Regions from separate parts of the Sporosarcina sp. Y1011 genome, predicted to be linked through region 3. Evidence: riboswitches for the same ligand, from Rfam matches in the RefSeq annotation. Region 3 holds a riboswitch; each other region holds the start of a gene.

Region 1 (5,650 bases), on a different contig from region 3:
CTGGAAGTGCTTAAGGCATCCGCTGGGGATACAATTATTCAGCATTCATCTGAAAAGTTCCAATCAGAATGGCAGCATTTTGCAACACCAGATCCTTATGTCTTTAAATTGGATATGGAAACAGCATGGGAAACGATAGGAAATCATCCTGTTCGGTTTGAAGGACGTCTATTAGCTGGCTGTATTGATACAATCCGTCATCTGATTGGAACGCCATTTGGGGACGTAAAAACATTCCGGGAAAAATATGTTGCGGATGATCAAATAGTTTGGGCGCTTGAAAATTGTGAATTGGATGCTTCCGATTTCTATAGATCTATTCTTCAAATGCATAATGCAGGCTGGTTGGATAATACTGCAGGCATCATTTTCGGCAGGACAGCGGCAGGAATCGCCCAAGGTGGGTTTAGTGATGTAGATGCAATGGAAAGACTGGCTAAGCTGACGGGTATTCCAATCGTTTATAATGCAGATATTGGACACGTGCCTCCTCAAATGACATTTGTCAATGGAGCATACGCGGAAATTGAAGTGGCAGAAGGCAAAGCCGTGTTGAAAACGAAACTGATCTAATGATAACCCGGCAACCATTCCATTATGCCATCAAATCTGGTATTCTTAAAGAAATGCTCGAGATGAAAGGATGATTGAAATGGCTGGACCTGCACTCAAACAACTTCACTCTCACCGCGCGATACATGAAGGTGGACTTTCAGGAGCAATCGGTAAAACAGAGGGTATGATGGATTTCTTGAAACAGGGAGATCTTGAATTAGCGAATCAAGCGGCAGATGACTTGATTGAATATTGGAAGACACGTGTTATTAGTCATGCGGATGCGGAAGAACAAGGATTTTACGGGGAAGTTGCTGAACGCAACCCGGACTTGAAGGACGCAGTTATTCAATTGACACGGGATCATGATTTACTGCGAATTATTGTGAAAGACATTGAGCAATTGCGCGAAGAAGAAAATTTGAGCCCTGCTGTACTACACAAATTTCACGCTTTGATTGTCGTCAATGAAATACATAGCCGCGACGAGGAACGTATGCTTTTTGAAAAATAAACCTACAAAAAGCACCATTACCCGGTGCTTTTTTCTTCGTCTAGTCCCCAGTTTCTGACTAAGGCCATTTTGATATCGACATATATTGGAAGGAGACGGTAAAAATCGAAAAAGCATTAAAGATATTAACAACGTATTTCGGATACCCTTCTTTCAGGATAGGACAAGAGCAAGTAATCCGTGGAGTTATGGATTATCAAGATATGCTTTGTGTTATGCCGACTGGCGGCGGGAAGTCTGTTTGTTATCAGGTTCCCGCACTTGTGATGGATGGTACTGTCCTCGTTATTTCACCACTAATCTCATTGATGAAAGATCAGGTTGACGCGCTCCATCAAGTTGGGATTCCGGCAGCATACATCAACAGTTCGATGTCATCGGAGGAATACTTTGATACGATGGAAAGAGCTGTGCAGGGTGAATATCAGCTTCTTTATGTGGCACCAGAACGTCTTGACTCTCCCTCTTTTAAAAATCAGTTGCGTTTGATGAAAATTCCGATGGTTGCCATCGACGAAGCGCATTGTATTTCACAATGGGGTCACGATTTCCGACCTAGTTATCGAAATATTAGTAGCATCGTTTCTTTGTTTGATAAAAAACCGGTTCTACTTGCTTTAACAGCTACGGCTACGCCGGCAGTTAGGGAAGATATTTGCAACCAGCTCGGAATTAGTGAAAATAATACAGTAATGACTGGTTTTGAACGAGCAAATCTAACTTTTTCCGTTGTTAAAGGGCAAGACCGTGAAAAATTCGTAAAAGAATATGTTCGGAAAAATGAAGGGGAAGCGGGTATCATCTATGCCGCGACTCGTAAAGCCGTCGATTCAGTGCATGACTTCCTACAAAGAAGTGGAGTGAAAGTCGCAAAATACCATGCTGGACTTGGGGATATTGAACGCCAATCCGGCCAAGACCGCTTTTTAAATGACGAAGCCGCTGTTATGGTAGCGACGAATGCGTTTGGAATGGGAATCGACAAGTCCAATATTCGTTACGTTATTCATTACCAAATGCCGAAAAACATGGAGAGTTATTATCAGGAGGCAGGCCGTGCAGGCCGTGATGGGCTCGATAGTGCTTGTACTGTGCTCTTTTCATCACAGGATGTTCAAACGCAACGTTTCTTAATTGACCAATCGCAAGACCAAAGCAGAATTCCCGCTGAGCTGGAGAAATTACAGTCCATGATTGATTATTGCCATACGGAAACTTGTCTACAAAAGTTCATTATCCTGTATTTCGGAGAGACGGATGTAGTGGATTGTGGAAGATGTGCCAATTGCACTGACACTCGTGAAAGTACAGACGTCACGAAAGATGTTCAAAAAGTATTGTCATGCGTCATTCGAATGGGCCAACGATTTGGCAAGGCTATGATTGCACAAGTATTAACCGGATCACGGAACAAGAAAGTGATTGAATTCGGTTTTGATAAATTAACGACATATGGTTTGATGAAGGGACGCAGCGCTAAAGACATTTCCGATTTCATAGAGTTTATTATTTCGGAAAGTTATCTTGGCGTGGAAAATGGGCAATTTCCGACCATTTATGTTAGTGAAGCAGGAAAAGATGTACTGACAGGTAAGGTGACAGTACATCGCAAAGTTTCTGTTGTTACTATGCAAGTCGCAAATGATGATCCGTTATTCGATCAGCTCCGTGCACTTCGTATGAAACTTGCCCAAGAAGCCGGTGTACCGCCGTTCGTTGTCTTTTCCGATAAAACATTACGGGACATGGCAGCAAGAATGCCAATCACGAATGATGCGTTCCTAGAAGTAAACGGTGTAGGACTTGCGAAACTGGAACGATACGGTGATCCGTTCATGGAAGAAATCAAGAATTATCAAATGCAAAACGCTTGATGAACTTTGAATAAAAGAGGCAGGCACTATTCCGAATGGGATAGTGCCTGCCTCTTGATTTATCAGAATATACAACTGACTCATATTCAATGATTAGAAAGAAAGTCTAACCTCTAATCAATAAACAGCAATTTAAATCCACAAAGTAATTGGGGTAGCGTTTACTACTTTAATCTAAATTTTTTAACGGTTATCTACTTTTTCCGGATACATATCATGATTCATCATCCGGTGTTCTGCCATTTTTTCATATTTCGTGCCGGGTTTACCATAGTTACAATATGGATCGATTGATAATCCGCCGCGTGGTGTGAACTTACCCCATACTTCGATGTAACGTGGTTCAATCAGTTTAATTAAATCATTCATAATAATATTGACACAGTCTTCATGGAAATCGCCATGATTGCGGAAACTGAAGAGATATAATTTAAGTGCTTTACTCTCTACTAGTTTTTTGTCTGGCATGAAACTGATATACATCGTTGCAAAATCGGGTTGCCCGGTCATTGGGCAAAGTGAAGTGAATTCAGGACAATTAAATTTCACGAAATAATCACGATTGATATGCATGTTGTCGACTGACTCTAAAACGTCAGGGTTGTATTCATACACGTATTTTGTGTTTTGATTACCGAGTAAAGTTAAGTCGGTCAGTGTTGCCTCATCTCTTCCAGCCAATTAAAAAACCTCCCATAAATTTGTCAGGGAGGTCCATAGGCGCCGGAAAAAAGAGCCATATCGAATGCACATGACTTAAATTCCGTTATCCATAGTTTTTTTAAGAGGGTCGCTATGAACCTCTCCCGAACAGGGTATTCATTTCGTATCTGACATTAAACGACCTACTCTGATTTGTCAATAGTTTCTCTTTTTGTTAAGCCAATTAACGCATACAGAGCAACTGCCAGCAGGAGGAAACCAGTCAGCATGAATGCTCCTCGATATTCCAGGTCGAGGAAGCCGATAAGTCCCGAACCTGCAACAACGCCTATTGAGAAGAATGCATAGAAATAACCATAAGCTTTTCCACGGAATTCAGCAGACGAAGAATCGATTAGCAGTGAGTTGATCGATGGGAATAGGAAAGCAAATCCCGCTCCATAAATACCCATTGCAACATACAAGTAATTCAATTCTTCAATTTGGCTTAGGAACAACATACTCAATCCCATGAGTGCAATTCCGAATGCTAGCGTCACAACCGGTCGTACGCGGTCAAAAATTCGATTAATGGGTAATAAAAAGATTAGAATTGCAACCACGCCGAATGTACTTAATAATAACCCCGTCGTTTTCGTATCGAATCCGAGCGACGCTACTTTTAAAGGTAAAACAAGGGCTAGTACCCCCTGGGAAAACATTAAAAAGAATGCCCCCGCAAAAGCTCTAACCATACCGGGATGCTGGAACAGATTAATAACCCGGAATTCACCAGTACCTCGTGAAGGGTTTTTTCGTACATATGTATAAGAACGAAGAACGAAGAATGCTAGTATTGCTAACAGTAGCATAATCCCGCCGTTGACCGCCATTATGAAGGAGGTGCTTGTATTAGCAGCAACAATACCTCCGTATGCAGGTCCTAAAATTGCGGCCATTCCAACGAATGCACCCGAAATTGCAACATTTTTACCACGTTTTGAACCTTCTGCACGATTTGCTAGGAAAGTGAAGGCTGCGGGAACAATTAGTCCTTCCATAAAACCATGAACGAATCGCACCCCGAGCAGTGACATCGGCCCAGAAACAAACGCGTAGAGGAAGAGAGAAATCGCCGTCGCAAAAAGTCCGAGTACTAGTATGAGGAATGGACCTCGTTTGTCGGTCATGAAACCTGAAATGACATTCCCGATTGTGTTAGAAAATGAATAGATTCCTACCGCAAGTCCTACCAGGAATGGCGTAGCACCAAGTGATAATGCAAATGGACTCATAACGGGAAGTTGTGAAAATAAGTCGAAAAACGAGAAAAATACAATGAGGTAAACAAACCCACGCATAATGTAGCCTCTTTTCAATGATATAGATACCATTCTATATTTTAGCATTAGTTTGAGCTAAGGGGAAAAGGATAGATTGTGAACAATCCATTTGGTTTGCCATTATACGAACTGTAGCGATAAGATTACGCTTAGATCTGATAGAACAAGAGGTGAGAAATGAATGAGTTTCCTTAAAAAACTTTTCAGCAAGCAAGATAATACAAAGAATGAAGCGCAAATTGAAAAACAGTATATTTTTGTTGAATTGGAATTGGAGGATTACTACGAGCCTTTTTACGCCAGGGATTTGTCAGAACGCCAAGTTGCCGATTTGAATAAACCTGAATATATGAATGTTCACCAATCATTCAATTTAGGATCACCAGTGATCGCACATATCGCATCTGATACTTCAATTGAAATATTTATTCAAACGAATCACTTCGAGGCGAATGCTGTCGTTAAAGCGGGAATTGTAGTGAGTCATGCGTATTCATCCATCGAAGCGATTTTTATGGAAGCAGTTATTTGGACTAGCGGTGGTCATGTGGTGACGATTCCATTTAAACTAAATATTCGTGCTGACGATGAAAAGTCTAGATTGGCTTCAGCTTTGATAAGCATACAGAAAGAAATTCCGTTTTATTTCGGAAGAGTAGTAAATGATTTAGTTACGATAGACAAGCAAATGCTTATGACTATTCCGGAGTCTGTGCAGAATG
Region 2 (5,650 bases), on a different contig from region 3:
TACTAAATACTACTTCCTTATATGTATTCGGATTCCATTCATTCCGGCGAGCCATCTCTTTATAGTTGCGACTCAATTCGATTTCTACAATCCCTTTGCCCTTACTCGTATTAATAACATTTCCAATTTCATTTTGAAGTCCTTTCAACTTAACACTGAAACCATTAATCGTATTCCATTCATTTCCTTTTAGTTCTTTACATCGAATGGTCAATTTACTGAAGTCTGCATTCAAAGATGCGTGTGAAAAAGGCGTCGTCAAATCATCGACATCGGCAATTCTTTCCTCTACTCGCAGATAGCCTTCCCAGCCGGCAATTCTTTTCTTCACGTACTCCGAACGTTCTTGTGCAATCGGCAATTCTCGAATGCTTGTGTAAAGATCAATCGGCATTGCAATACCTGTGCTACGCCCTACTAGAAATTTCAAGCGTGCTGGAAGACGTCTGTTTGTCTGGACGGGTTCTTTCCTTCCCCTAACTTGAAAACCGGTTGCCAAAAAACTTTCATTTAGATAAACGCATTCCATTACGGCCACTCTATCATTTAGACGTTTTGATAAAACTTCATTCGCTACGTTATCAAAGTAAATTGAAAAAGACATATTTCCCTGTCTATTATTCGGTCGTTTTTCAATATATACATAAAAGGATTCTTGCATCGAAAAAAATGCATATTCGTCCATTGTCAATTTCGCTATTCCTTTGCGGGCATTATCCGTCATGCCTAGTCCGCACCGCATTACCTTAAGTGTGGATGAATCTTGTTTCATTAGCATGCCCTCTTTCACAATCTGATAACTATAAACATTGAAAAGTCAGCATCCCTATTCAGATTACTGACTTTTCATTATGACTTATACGATTATTTTATATTGATTTCTCATTTGTAAAATGCGGCTAAAAGACGAACTACATTGTTGGTCCAATAAATCAGCAATTACCTTTTTTCGTGTTTTGGATTTTCACTCTAGACAATTATAGTGTATTTCCGAAGCAGTGTCCCATATAGTCACTTGCACCAATGACAATAAATCCCTGAATAATTATCCTGAATTGAGAGAACATAAGTATACACAAAATGGAGGTGACTTTTTGACCGTAAATAGCAATTCGAACAAAAGAACTTATACAGTATCTGGAACAGATATTGAAGACGTAAAAAGAAAAAATGCAAACTCGGGCCTAACTTATAATGAAGTAAAAGAATTAATTGCCAAGAGTGGCGGACTTGGAACTAGTATCTACAGTGATACAAATCCAGATGAAGTGACAAGGAAAAATCACATATAGCAATTCATTTTAATTGGGGGTGAAAAAATGGAGAAAGACAAAAATAACGATAAGGGTAAGAAAGCGACTAGTGTAACACCCCAAGGTTATGCAGATACTGACCTATCAAAAGATCCAAAAAGTAAACTGGAAGATGCCGCTAAAAAGAAGAACACGAAATAATAATTTGACTTTTTTGCACATTACGACATCAACTTGAAGTTTACTGCAATATAATCCAAACTCAGCCTTTAAGTTGTAGGCTGAGTTTATTTGTACGTATTACTGCCGTCCATGATACAATAAAGATTATACGATCCAAGTATATTGTGAGCGAATACAATCTGAATAACTTGAGACACTATCCGAGTAATTGATTGTTTTCTATCTTTGGCGTTAAAACATTAACAACCTCATTGTGAAAGGGGGATCATTTCATTGATTAATGAAGCAAAGTTAAATAAAGAAGCCATGCACATCCTTAAGTTGACAAGTAGAACCTTTTATATCCCCATCAAATTACTAAATCCAACATTAAGAAAGTCTGTAGGATCAGCATATTTATGTATGCGAGCAATTGATGAAATTGAAGATCACGAAGGATTACAATCGGAGACGAAGCAATATCTTTTGCGCTCAACAAGCGAACTTTTAAAAGCAGACTTTGATGGCGCAGCCTACCAACAACTATTAAAGCCTTATGAGGACCTTTTACCTGAAGTAACATTAAGGCTGGCTGATTGGCTATCTTTTTGTCCGGAAAATATTATGGACAAGGTAAAAGAGTCAACAAGTATTATGGCAGACGGAATGGCGAAATGGGTCGAGAAGGATTGGTTAGTTAAAACCAAAGAAGATTTAGATGAATATACATACTATGTAGCAGGATTAGTAGGTGTTATGCTTTCGGACATATGGGAGATGTATGATGGCACTAAAACAGATCGTGAATTAGCTATCGGGTACGGACGTGGTTTGCAGGCAGTCAATATGCTCCGCAATCAAGAGGAAGATGCTGATCGCGGTGTTCATTTTATTCCCGATGGTTGGGACCGTAACGACATGTTTTCCTATGCAACAAAGAACTTGGAAAAAGCGGATGCCTATGTAGAGTCATTAGACACTAAAAACATTCTTTTATTCTGTAAAATCCCACTTGCCTTGGCAAAAACAACATTAAAAACGCTTAAGAGTGGTAAAGAAAAAATGTCACGAGCTGAAGTTGAATCTACAGTAGAAGAAATTATTAATGAAAATTGACACCAATTTATATTAATACCTTCGAAAAAGTATAGGTAATGCATTAAAAAACATCCCAGCCCTTGTCAATATGACATAGGCTGGGATGTTTTTTCAAATGCCACAACTTTGCTCAGCTTCCTTTATTTTTTATTGTCTGTTGAATCCTGCTTTCTTGTGTCAGCTGAATTCTTTTCATCAATGGGTTTCTTAGAAGACTCGCGCAACTTCGCAATATCTGTTTCCTCACCGAATTCAGTATCGTAACTGAGATTATTAACGCCTCGACGATTGGGTTCTTTATCTGCGACTGTTTCTTCGATTGGATTAAATAAGATACCCAAGCAAGCCAATCCACTTAACCCAACCAGACCGTAAACCACCCGTGATAAAAACGCCTCTTGTCCACCAAATAGTGATGCTACCAAATCAAACTTAAAAAATCCAATTAAGCCCCAGTTGATTGCTCCAATTATTACCAAAGCCAAGGCAATTCGTTGTATCGTTCTCATTATTTTAACACCTCCCTTATTTAATAAGCAGTTTCGAACAATTATTGAATCCGCAATACCGTTTCGAGTTTTAAAGGGATTACATCATTACGAATGGGCACCATAAAAACACTCTTCCCGGTAATTGTTAAGATTCGTTATTATCTTCTGCTAAAAAAGCGTTTTAATACATAAATCATAAAAATTTGTGGAGTTAATCGGCACTAATCCTATATATTTTATGTTTCCCGTTTTTGATCCTTGGTGATGTCTATTCCCTTTATACATATGAATGTACCAACAAATCACATTTTATATATTGAAATTGATTAGGATTCAATCGGTATATAAATACTGAATAAATATATCATTTTATTTAAAGTGGAAACTACTACTAGTAGCTTCTACTCCTATGCTATTATTAACATTGTTCGAAAAAGAGGTTCGAAAACTCCCTCTCAAAAAAACTAAGGAGATGTTTACTATGAAAAATGAAAAAGCAGTCGTTGTATTCAGTGGCGGCCAAGACAGTACGACATGTCTAATTTGGGCATTGAAAAATTTCGCGGAAGTTGCGACGGTTACGTTTGATTATGGTCAGCGCCATTCAGCGGAAATTGAATGTGCAAGAAAAATTGCGGATGAGCTCGGTGTGTCGTTTAAACTGCTCGATATGAGTCTTATTAACCAACTATCTGCTAATGCTTTGACACGTGATGAAATCGAAGTAAAAGAAGTAGATGGTGAATTACCTTCTACCTTTGTTCCAGGAAGGAATCATCTATTTCTGTCGTTTGCGGCTGTCTATGCTGATGCGATTGGAGCCCGGCACTTAATAACGGGTGTGAGTGAAACTGATTTTAGCGGATATCCTGATTGCCGTGACAATTTTATTAAGTCATTGAATGTCACGTTGAATTTAGCAATGGATGGGCGCTTTGTTATCCATACGCCTTTAATGTGGCTGGATAAGGCCGAGGTCTGGGCAATGGCTGATGAATTAGGTGCACTCGATTTTGTACAGCACAAAACACTTACATGCTACAACGGAATTCCAAGTTCAGGCTGCGGGGAATGTCCAGCTTGTGTATTACGAAATGATGGACTAACTGCTTACATTACTAAAAAGTCTGAAGGTGTTTCCGAATGATGCAGCAATTTTACCCACAAGTTCAGCACTCGTTTCGTTTTGAACTTAACAAAGACATGCATTTTTCGGCGGCGCATTACATTCCAAGTGAAAATGCTGGAAAGTGCCAAGTGATGCATGGGCATACGTACTATTTGAACATAACAATCGGAGGAAATGAATTGGATTCAATTGGTTTTCTGATTGATTTCAAGGAACTCAAAACCCTCATTCATGATAAATATGATCATTCCGTATTGAATGATCATCCTGAATTTAAGTCTAACTTCCCTACAACCGAGAAATTAGCTGAACAGATTTATAATTCAATTCAGGAAGTTCTGCAGACGAGAAGCAATAAAGCAGTCTGTCTTCAGGTCATTGTCCGTGAAACGCCAACAAGCTACGTCATCTACCGGCCCAAACTGGAGGAGAACGTATGAAGATTCCTGTGATGGAGGTTTTCGGACCAACTATTCAAGGTGAAGGAATGGTAATGGGATTGAAAACGATGTTCGTTCGGACATCAGGGTGTGATTATTCATGCTCGTGGTGTGATTCCAGTTTCACGTGGGATGGTTCAGGAAAGAGCGTTTCGAAACAACCTATTGAAATTATAGAAGAACTTAAAGCAATTGGTGGGCAGTCATTTTCACATGTAACAATTTCAGGTGGGAATCCTGCGCTTCATAAAGGTATCGGGGAACTTGTTGATTTATGCCATGAACAAGGCTGGAAAGTTGCGGTTGAAACGCAGGCTTCTTTTTGGCAGGATTGGTTGTTGGAAATCGATGATATTACCCTTTCTCCAAAACCACCTAGTTCTGGAATGGCAACAGATTTCAGCAAACTGGATACATTTATGGAGAAACTGCTTAATACGACTGCTAGTTTGAAGATCGTCATTTTTGATGAAGTAGATTTCAAATTTGCCGAAGCCGTCCACCAACGTTACCCGGCTTTTCCTTTCTTTTTACAGACAGGAAACGATGATACGACGACGACTGAAAATGAACTGCTAGTGTCTACTCTACTAAATCGGTATGAATGGTTGGTTGATTTGACCGTCAATTCATCTATCATGAATGACGTTAGGGTATTACCTCAGCTCCATACGCTTATATGGGGGAACAAACGCGGGGTTTAGATATGTACTAATAAAATTACACATGGTAAGTGTCCAGAATCGCTGGCGAATAATTTAATCCACACATCGAGCAAAACAGATGCAGTTGTATTACTTTATATTGAACGACTTCAGCACTTTGTCGATATGTATTAATACTTAGGGATGCGATTTCATCGCATCCCTACTTTTATTTCTAGGAAGTATCACTTTTTAATAGTACATAGCTAAAAATACTATGTGCTACGTGATAGAGTGTCCTAAAACTCTTCATTCTTCCATCTCCCACTTGACCCTTATAAAGTTTTAACTGTTCTAGAAAATAGTCTTAACTTCCAGTGTTGCTAATGATTAAAGACGGGTATAATTAAGCATACGAGAAACTATGGAATAG
Region 3 (5,650 bases):
CGTAAATTATTGAGATTCCGTGCATGATCGGCAAGCGGTGATTTCCCTTCGATTTTAATTTCCTCATGAAGACGTCCATTCGCCATCGCTTCAGTAGCCACAATAATACGATTCAAATACGCCGTTCTTCTCACGAATATATAGAGGAATGGCAATCCAGCGAAAAATAGAAGTGGAATGTAAATCATAATTAATATAGGTTGCATGAGAACACCGAGAAACCCGATGCCCGCTAGGAAAAAACCGATTAATAGAAGGAACATTTGTCTACCAATTGAACGATTCAAAAACATTCCTTGCCACGCAAGTATAAATCTCAAACTATAACTATCCTTAATTTCTTGCTTCAACGTCTCTTCATCTTTTAGTCGTTCCATGAAATTAGCCGCCTGAAACACTGTTAGCAAAACGAGGATTGCAAGGAAAAGACAAGAAATTATATACATTAGTAAATTTTCAAGGCCATAAAAATAGACAAAGTCTGCAACAATTAATAAATGAGTATAGAGCATCAGCAATGTTATTACCAACAGAGCTCCTTTTACATCGATTTTTATACGATTATACCAGTCTGCCCCTCTTCTACCCTTCACCCAGTTCTTATTGAAACGAAACTTTGTCAACAGTAGGATTAATGCAATTACCCCCGCAACCCAAGTTCCATAGGCAATGTATTTAGATTTGTTAAACCAGATTGCCTGTTGACCGTAAACCCCTTCCAGTAATGCCGCTTTTGAAACGGCGACAATCCCTTCGAAATCTCGTTTAGGATTCTCGATTATTGATGGGTTACTGTCGATGTATTCTCCAGAATGGTTTCTAGTGTACTGATACAAATCATTGGTATTTATACGAAGTGACTTCGCCTCAAAGTACCCTTCCTCGGAATCAAACACGTTCTGATAGACAGTGGACACGTTGACATTTCCAGACGAAAACATTTCACCCGTTTCCACATCTTTCAATTCGTAGGCAATGTGTGAGAAGTTATAACCATCCATACCATTGATATGATCATTTACATATTGTTCAAGTGCCTTTCCTTTTTCAGAACGGACTTTTTCCTCTACATACTTATCATCTTGGAAGTTTTTTCGAATATCATCTGTTTTTAATTCTTGTTCTTTGACCAGTTCTGTTTTCAGCACTTCATTGCCAGCTGCTGTCGCCTCTGCGATTCGGTCTTGATATTGGGCTGCAATATTGGCAATTTGTTCTGCCAATGTGCCGTAACGCTCACGATGCTCTGCGATTTCCTCCTTTGATACGTTGATTTGTTTTTTCTCCTTTTCCACATCAATCGGATTCAAAACCGTCGTACTAATCCTGTCATAAAAACTTTCCATTTCTGATTTGAATTCATCTGTATCTACAAAGCTATTCCCTACAAACCTCGGACCCGTGTTTATAATAGAGACAAGCGCCGTTAAAAACAAGGCGATCAGGATTGACCAGACAACTAGAGGCATTCGTTTATTTTTCATATTCATACATTTCCTTTCACTATCCGGGTGAAGTAAGCAATCGCTCTACCGGAACGTTCCATTCCATTACCGACCAGGTCAATGATGTGGGAGAAACAGTAACCGATACTTAAAGCCGCAATGACAATAGCGATGATTGACCAAGCTACACCCCAGTCATTTTTCGATTTTGTAACCAATGCCCCACACCACCTTTACATATCTCGGATTTTTCGGATCTGCTTCAATTTTTTCGCGTATTTTACGTATATGCACCGCAACGATATTTTCAGCATTGTACGCTGCTTCATTCCAAACGCGCTCGTAGATTTCATTGATGGAAAATACACGCCCCGCATTTTTCATCAGCAACTCTGTGATTTTGTATTCAATTGGTGTCAGTTTTACCACGTCACCATCAATAGTGATTTCCTTTGCTTCTTCATCAAGAACAAGCCCGTCGATTTCTACTTTTTTCTGACCATCGTATGTCCCAAATTGGATATAGCGACGCAATTGCGACTTCACACGGGCCATCAACTCCATCGGATGGAAAGGTTTCGTCACATAATCATCTGCGCCAACGGATAGTCCATGGATTTTATCAGAGTCTTCCACCTTCGCACTCAGCATAATAATCGGGATATTGCGCGCTTCCCGAATTTTGAATGTCGCAGTAATACCATCCATATTTGGCATCATAATATCGAGAATAAGAAGATGGACATCATTCGACTTCAGTAGCTCAAGTGCCTCTATACCATCCGCCGCCTTCAGTACCTCATAACCTTCATTTTTCAAATATATTTCAATCCCGTTACGGATATCCTGATCGTCATCCGCTACAAGCACTGTGAATTTCGCCATCTTCCGCACCTCGCTTTTCTCTATGATACCAATTGTAACCGCCAAATCTTAACATTCACCTACTGTAATTATGAAGAATTTCTTAAGAACAGATTATATCGGTAAAAACCCCTGACTTCCCAACTATCGATGGGAGACCAGGGGTTTATCTGACTTCTTCATTTTTCTACCACTGAGCGTCAATACGAGGATTCCGCCTAGCAACATAGCAATGCCCGTCCAGGACGTTCCGTCGAGATGCTCGCCAACCACAATAACACTCAAAACAGCTGCAGTAAGCGGTTCAGCAAGTGATAGAGTAACGGCAGACGACGATGGAATTCTTTTTAATCCGGCTGAAAACAGGATGTACGCTACACTTGTCGTAATTAGTCCAAGATACAGTACCACAGATATTCCCCGAGCAGAAATCAGACCATCCGTTTCGAATAAAAACACAAGTGGCATCAGCAACAACGCACTAATTGAAAAGATGACTGCAACAGCAGGTACAGCGTCCACTTTTTCAAGTACTTCTTTATTTACAAGTGCATAAAAGGCAAACAATAGTCCTGCCCCAAGCGACATCGAAACACCTACTGGATTAACAACGATACCGTCTTTATTTAAAAATAGTAGTGCACACCCCGCAATCGCAAGCGCGGTAGCTGCAAGCCAAATAAGTGTCGGACGTCGTTTTAACAACAACCATTCGATGATTCCAGAAAATACAGGCGAACTGCCAATTGTAACGACTGTTCCTATAGCGACGCCGGTTAATCTAACAGAAGAAAAGAATAGATACTGGAAAATAGCCATTGAAATAGCCGCGTAAATCGTAGCTTTCCACGGCCAATTTCGAAAATTAATTTTTCGCATGATTAGTAATAGAATCAACAATGAAAAACCACCCACCGCAAGCCGTGATGCACCAACTGTCAATGGATGGATGGTTTGCGGGAGAAACGTTTGTGCAGTGCCCGTTGTTCCCCATAGGATTGCGCCTAACAACACGACTGTGTAGGCAATTCGCTGCGACATGATTCCACTGCTCCTTTTCCCTTTATATATAGAAGATACCATGTAATTCGAGAGTTCCAACACTTTAAATCAACTTGACGTAATTAGTAACTATCCACTATAATAATAAATTGTTCATACACGTGGTTCGTAACCATCCCACGCTAAAAAACTAGGAGGAAATAAGTAATGAAAATAAAAACAATGGCCATAAGCGGGATTATTGCCGCTTTATATGTAGCCGTATCTCTATTAATAGCACCACTGGCTTATTCAGCAATCCAATTTCGTATCTCCGAGCTGTTCAACCATCTTGTGGTATTTAATAAGAAGTTCTTCTTCGGCATTGTACTCGGAGTATTCGTCACAAACTTGTTTTCTCCACTTGGCATGTATGACCTATTTTTCGGCGTAAGTCAATCAATTATAGCTCTTTCAATCACGATATTTTCTGCTAAATTTATACCTGGCATTTTCAAGCGATTGGTCTTCAACACACTTGTTTTCACCTTTACCATGTTCATCATTGCTTTCGAGTTAAACCTAGCATTAGAGCTCCCTTTCCTACTTACATGGTTAACAGTTGCAATCGGTGAATTTGTTGTCATGGCAATTGGAATTCCGATTATGATGGCTTTGAATAAACGGTTAAACTTCAAGAAATTGATTTAACCGAAACAGCACCCGCCACTTTATCTACAACTGAATTTTCTAAGGAGGGCTTAGATGTATATCTCCATTCAAGAAGCTGCCGAATATCTTAGCATGCCCGTCGAACAAATTCAGAAGTATGTAAGGGAAGGACGAATCCGTTCTGTCCATGACGGCGAACAATTTCTAGTGAACAAAGATCAGTTTAGTCTTTATTTAGAACAGCTCGAAACATTAAAACACCAAATTGACGAATGGCGTAACGAACCCATTCCACCGGATCGCGACATTAAAGATGAAGATTGAGAAATCGGCTGAAAATCTATGGATTTTCAGCTATTTTTATTTAAATAGAGGACTCCGCATCGTCCTTGCACACGAATGGAAAGGGTTATGAACGGGAATACTTATTTAACCGGACAGTTGCTTTCATTACATTTTGCTAGTATAGTTAAAAACTGTTTCTACATTACCAGTAACACGAGGGGGAAGTATGAAGAAAATATCAAACGTTTTTTATATCACAATTGGTCTCATCATATTGACCGTTGGGTATGGCGCATTTGCCCCTGAAAGTTTTGAAGCAATTACAACGAATATTAAAAACGTTGTTGCATCAACTTTCGGTTGGTACTATATGTTACTCATGTCATTTATGTTAGTCCTGAGTTTCTATTTCATCATAAGTCCATATGGAAAAATCCGTCTTGGAAAAGATACAGATCGTCCGCAATTTTCTACAATTTCATGGATTGCCATGCTCTTTTCTGCTGGGATGGGTATCGGACTGGTCTTTTATGGTGCCGCAGAACCATTGTCACATTTTGCAATCGATCCCGCCACGGAAGCTCCAAATACGGATGCGGCTTTTAAAGAAGGGCTACAACAGACTTTCTTCCATTGGGGGCTCCATGTGTGGGCAATGTACGGCGTAATCGCACTATCTCTTGCCTTCTTCCAGTTCCGCAAAGGCGAACCAGGATTAATTTCAGCAACACTGAAGCCGATATTCGGGAAAAAAATGGTAGGTCCGTGGGGCGTTCTCGTCGATGTACTCGCAGTATTCGCGACATCGTTTGGAGTTGCTACATCTCTCGGCTTCGGCGCTGTTCAAATTAATGCAGGTCTTCATTACTTATTTGACGTTAAAATTAATATCTTTTCTCAAATTGTCATCATTGGGGTCGTTACTGTCCTATTCATCGGATCCGCCTGGTCGGGACTTAGCAGGGGTATTAAATATTTGTCGAATACCAATTTAGTACTTGCACTCGCACTTCTCGGATTTGTGGTTATAGTGGGACCGACATTGCTTATTTTCAATATGTTTACTGATTCGTTTGGGGGTTATTTATCAAATCTCGTTCAAATGAGTTTTCGCACAGCACCTTTAGACTCTAGTGATCGTAGTTGGCTTGACAGCTGGACTATTTTCTACTGGGCTTGGTGGATCTCATGGGCACCGTTTGTCAGTATGTTTATAGCCCGAGTTTCAAAAGGACGTACCATTCGCGAATTCATGATTGGTGTACTTGTTGCCCCTACGCTCCTTGGATCATTCTGGTTTTCAGCGTTTGGAACAACAGCCATCGATATTCAGAAAAGCGGCGTTCTCGATTTGGCGAAAGCCGATACGGAACTAGTCATTTTTGAAATGTTTAGTGCAATGC

What was found. Region 3 has a riboswitch for preQ1 ahead of AC25Y5_RS04000 (QueT transporter family protein). Riboswitches for the same ligand answer to the same signal wherever they lie in the genome.
Region 1: another riboswitch for preQ1. It lies ahead of queF (preQ(1) synthase); the one in region 3 lies ahead of AC25Y5_RS04000 (QueT transporter family protein).
Region 2: another riboswitch for preQ1. It lies ahead of queC (7-cyano-7-deazaguanine synthase QueC); the one in region 3 lies ahead of AC25Y5_RS04000 (QueT transporter family protein).

What each region holds. Positions count from the first base shown of each region.
Region 1 covers NZ_JBYHFP010000001.1:362,063-367,712, forward strand. The annotation lists gene AC25Y5_RS01805 (S66 family peptidase) at 1-573, shown strand, start outside; gene AC25Y5_RS01810 (hemerythrin domain-containing protein) at 653-1,069, shown strand; gene recQ (DNA helicase RecQ) at 1,174-2,943, shown strand; gene queF (preQ(1) synthase) at 3,127-3,624, opposite strand; PreQ1 riboswitch class I at 3,710-3,753, opposite strand; gene AC25Y5_RS01825 (MFS transporter) at 3,789-4,946, opposite strand; gene AC25Y5_RS01830 (hypothetical protein) at 5,110-5,650, shown strand, end outside.
Region 2 covers NZ_JBYHFP010000006.1:124,252-129,901, reverse strand. The annotation lists gene AC25Y5_RS09850 (AAA domain-containing protein) at 1-772, opposite strand, end outside; gene AC25Y5_RS09845 (gamma-type small acid-soluble spore protein) at 1,095-1,292, shown strand; gene sspL (small, acid-soluble spore protein L) at 1,320-1,454, shown strand; gene AC25Y5_RS09835 (squalene/phytoene synthase family protein) at 1,710-2,531, shown strand; gene AC25Y5_RS09830 (DUF378 domain-containing protein) at 2,654-3,022, opposite strand; PreQ1 riboswitch class I at 3,435-3,478, shown strand; gene queC (7-cyano-7-deazaguanine synthase QueC) at 3,486-4,151, shown strand; gene queD (6-carboxytetrahydropterin synthase QueD) at 4,148-4,573, shown strand; gene queE (7-carboxy-7-deazaguanine synthase QueE) at 4,570-5,277, shown strand.
Region 3 covers NZ_JBYHFP010000002.1:363,586-369,235, forward strand. The annotation lists gene AC25Y5_RS03980 (sensor histidine kinase) at 1-1,484, opposite strand, end outside; gene AC25Y5_RS03985 (hypothetical protein) at 1,487-1,663, opposite strand; gene AC25Y5_RS03990 (response regulator transcription factor) at 1,641-2,330, opposite strand; gene AC25Y5_RS03995 (DMT family transporter) at 2,454-3,350, opposite strand; PreQ1 riboswitch class I at 3,467-3,511, shown strand; gene AC25Y5_RS04000 (QueT transporter family protein) at 3,519-4,001, shown strand; gene AC25Y5_RS04005 (excisionase family DNA-binding protein) at 4,056-4,286, shown strand; gene AC25Y5_RS04010 (BCCT family transporter) at 4,474-5,650, shown strand, end outside.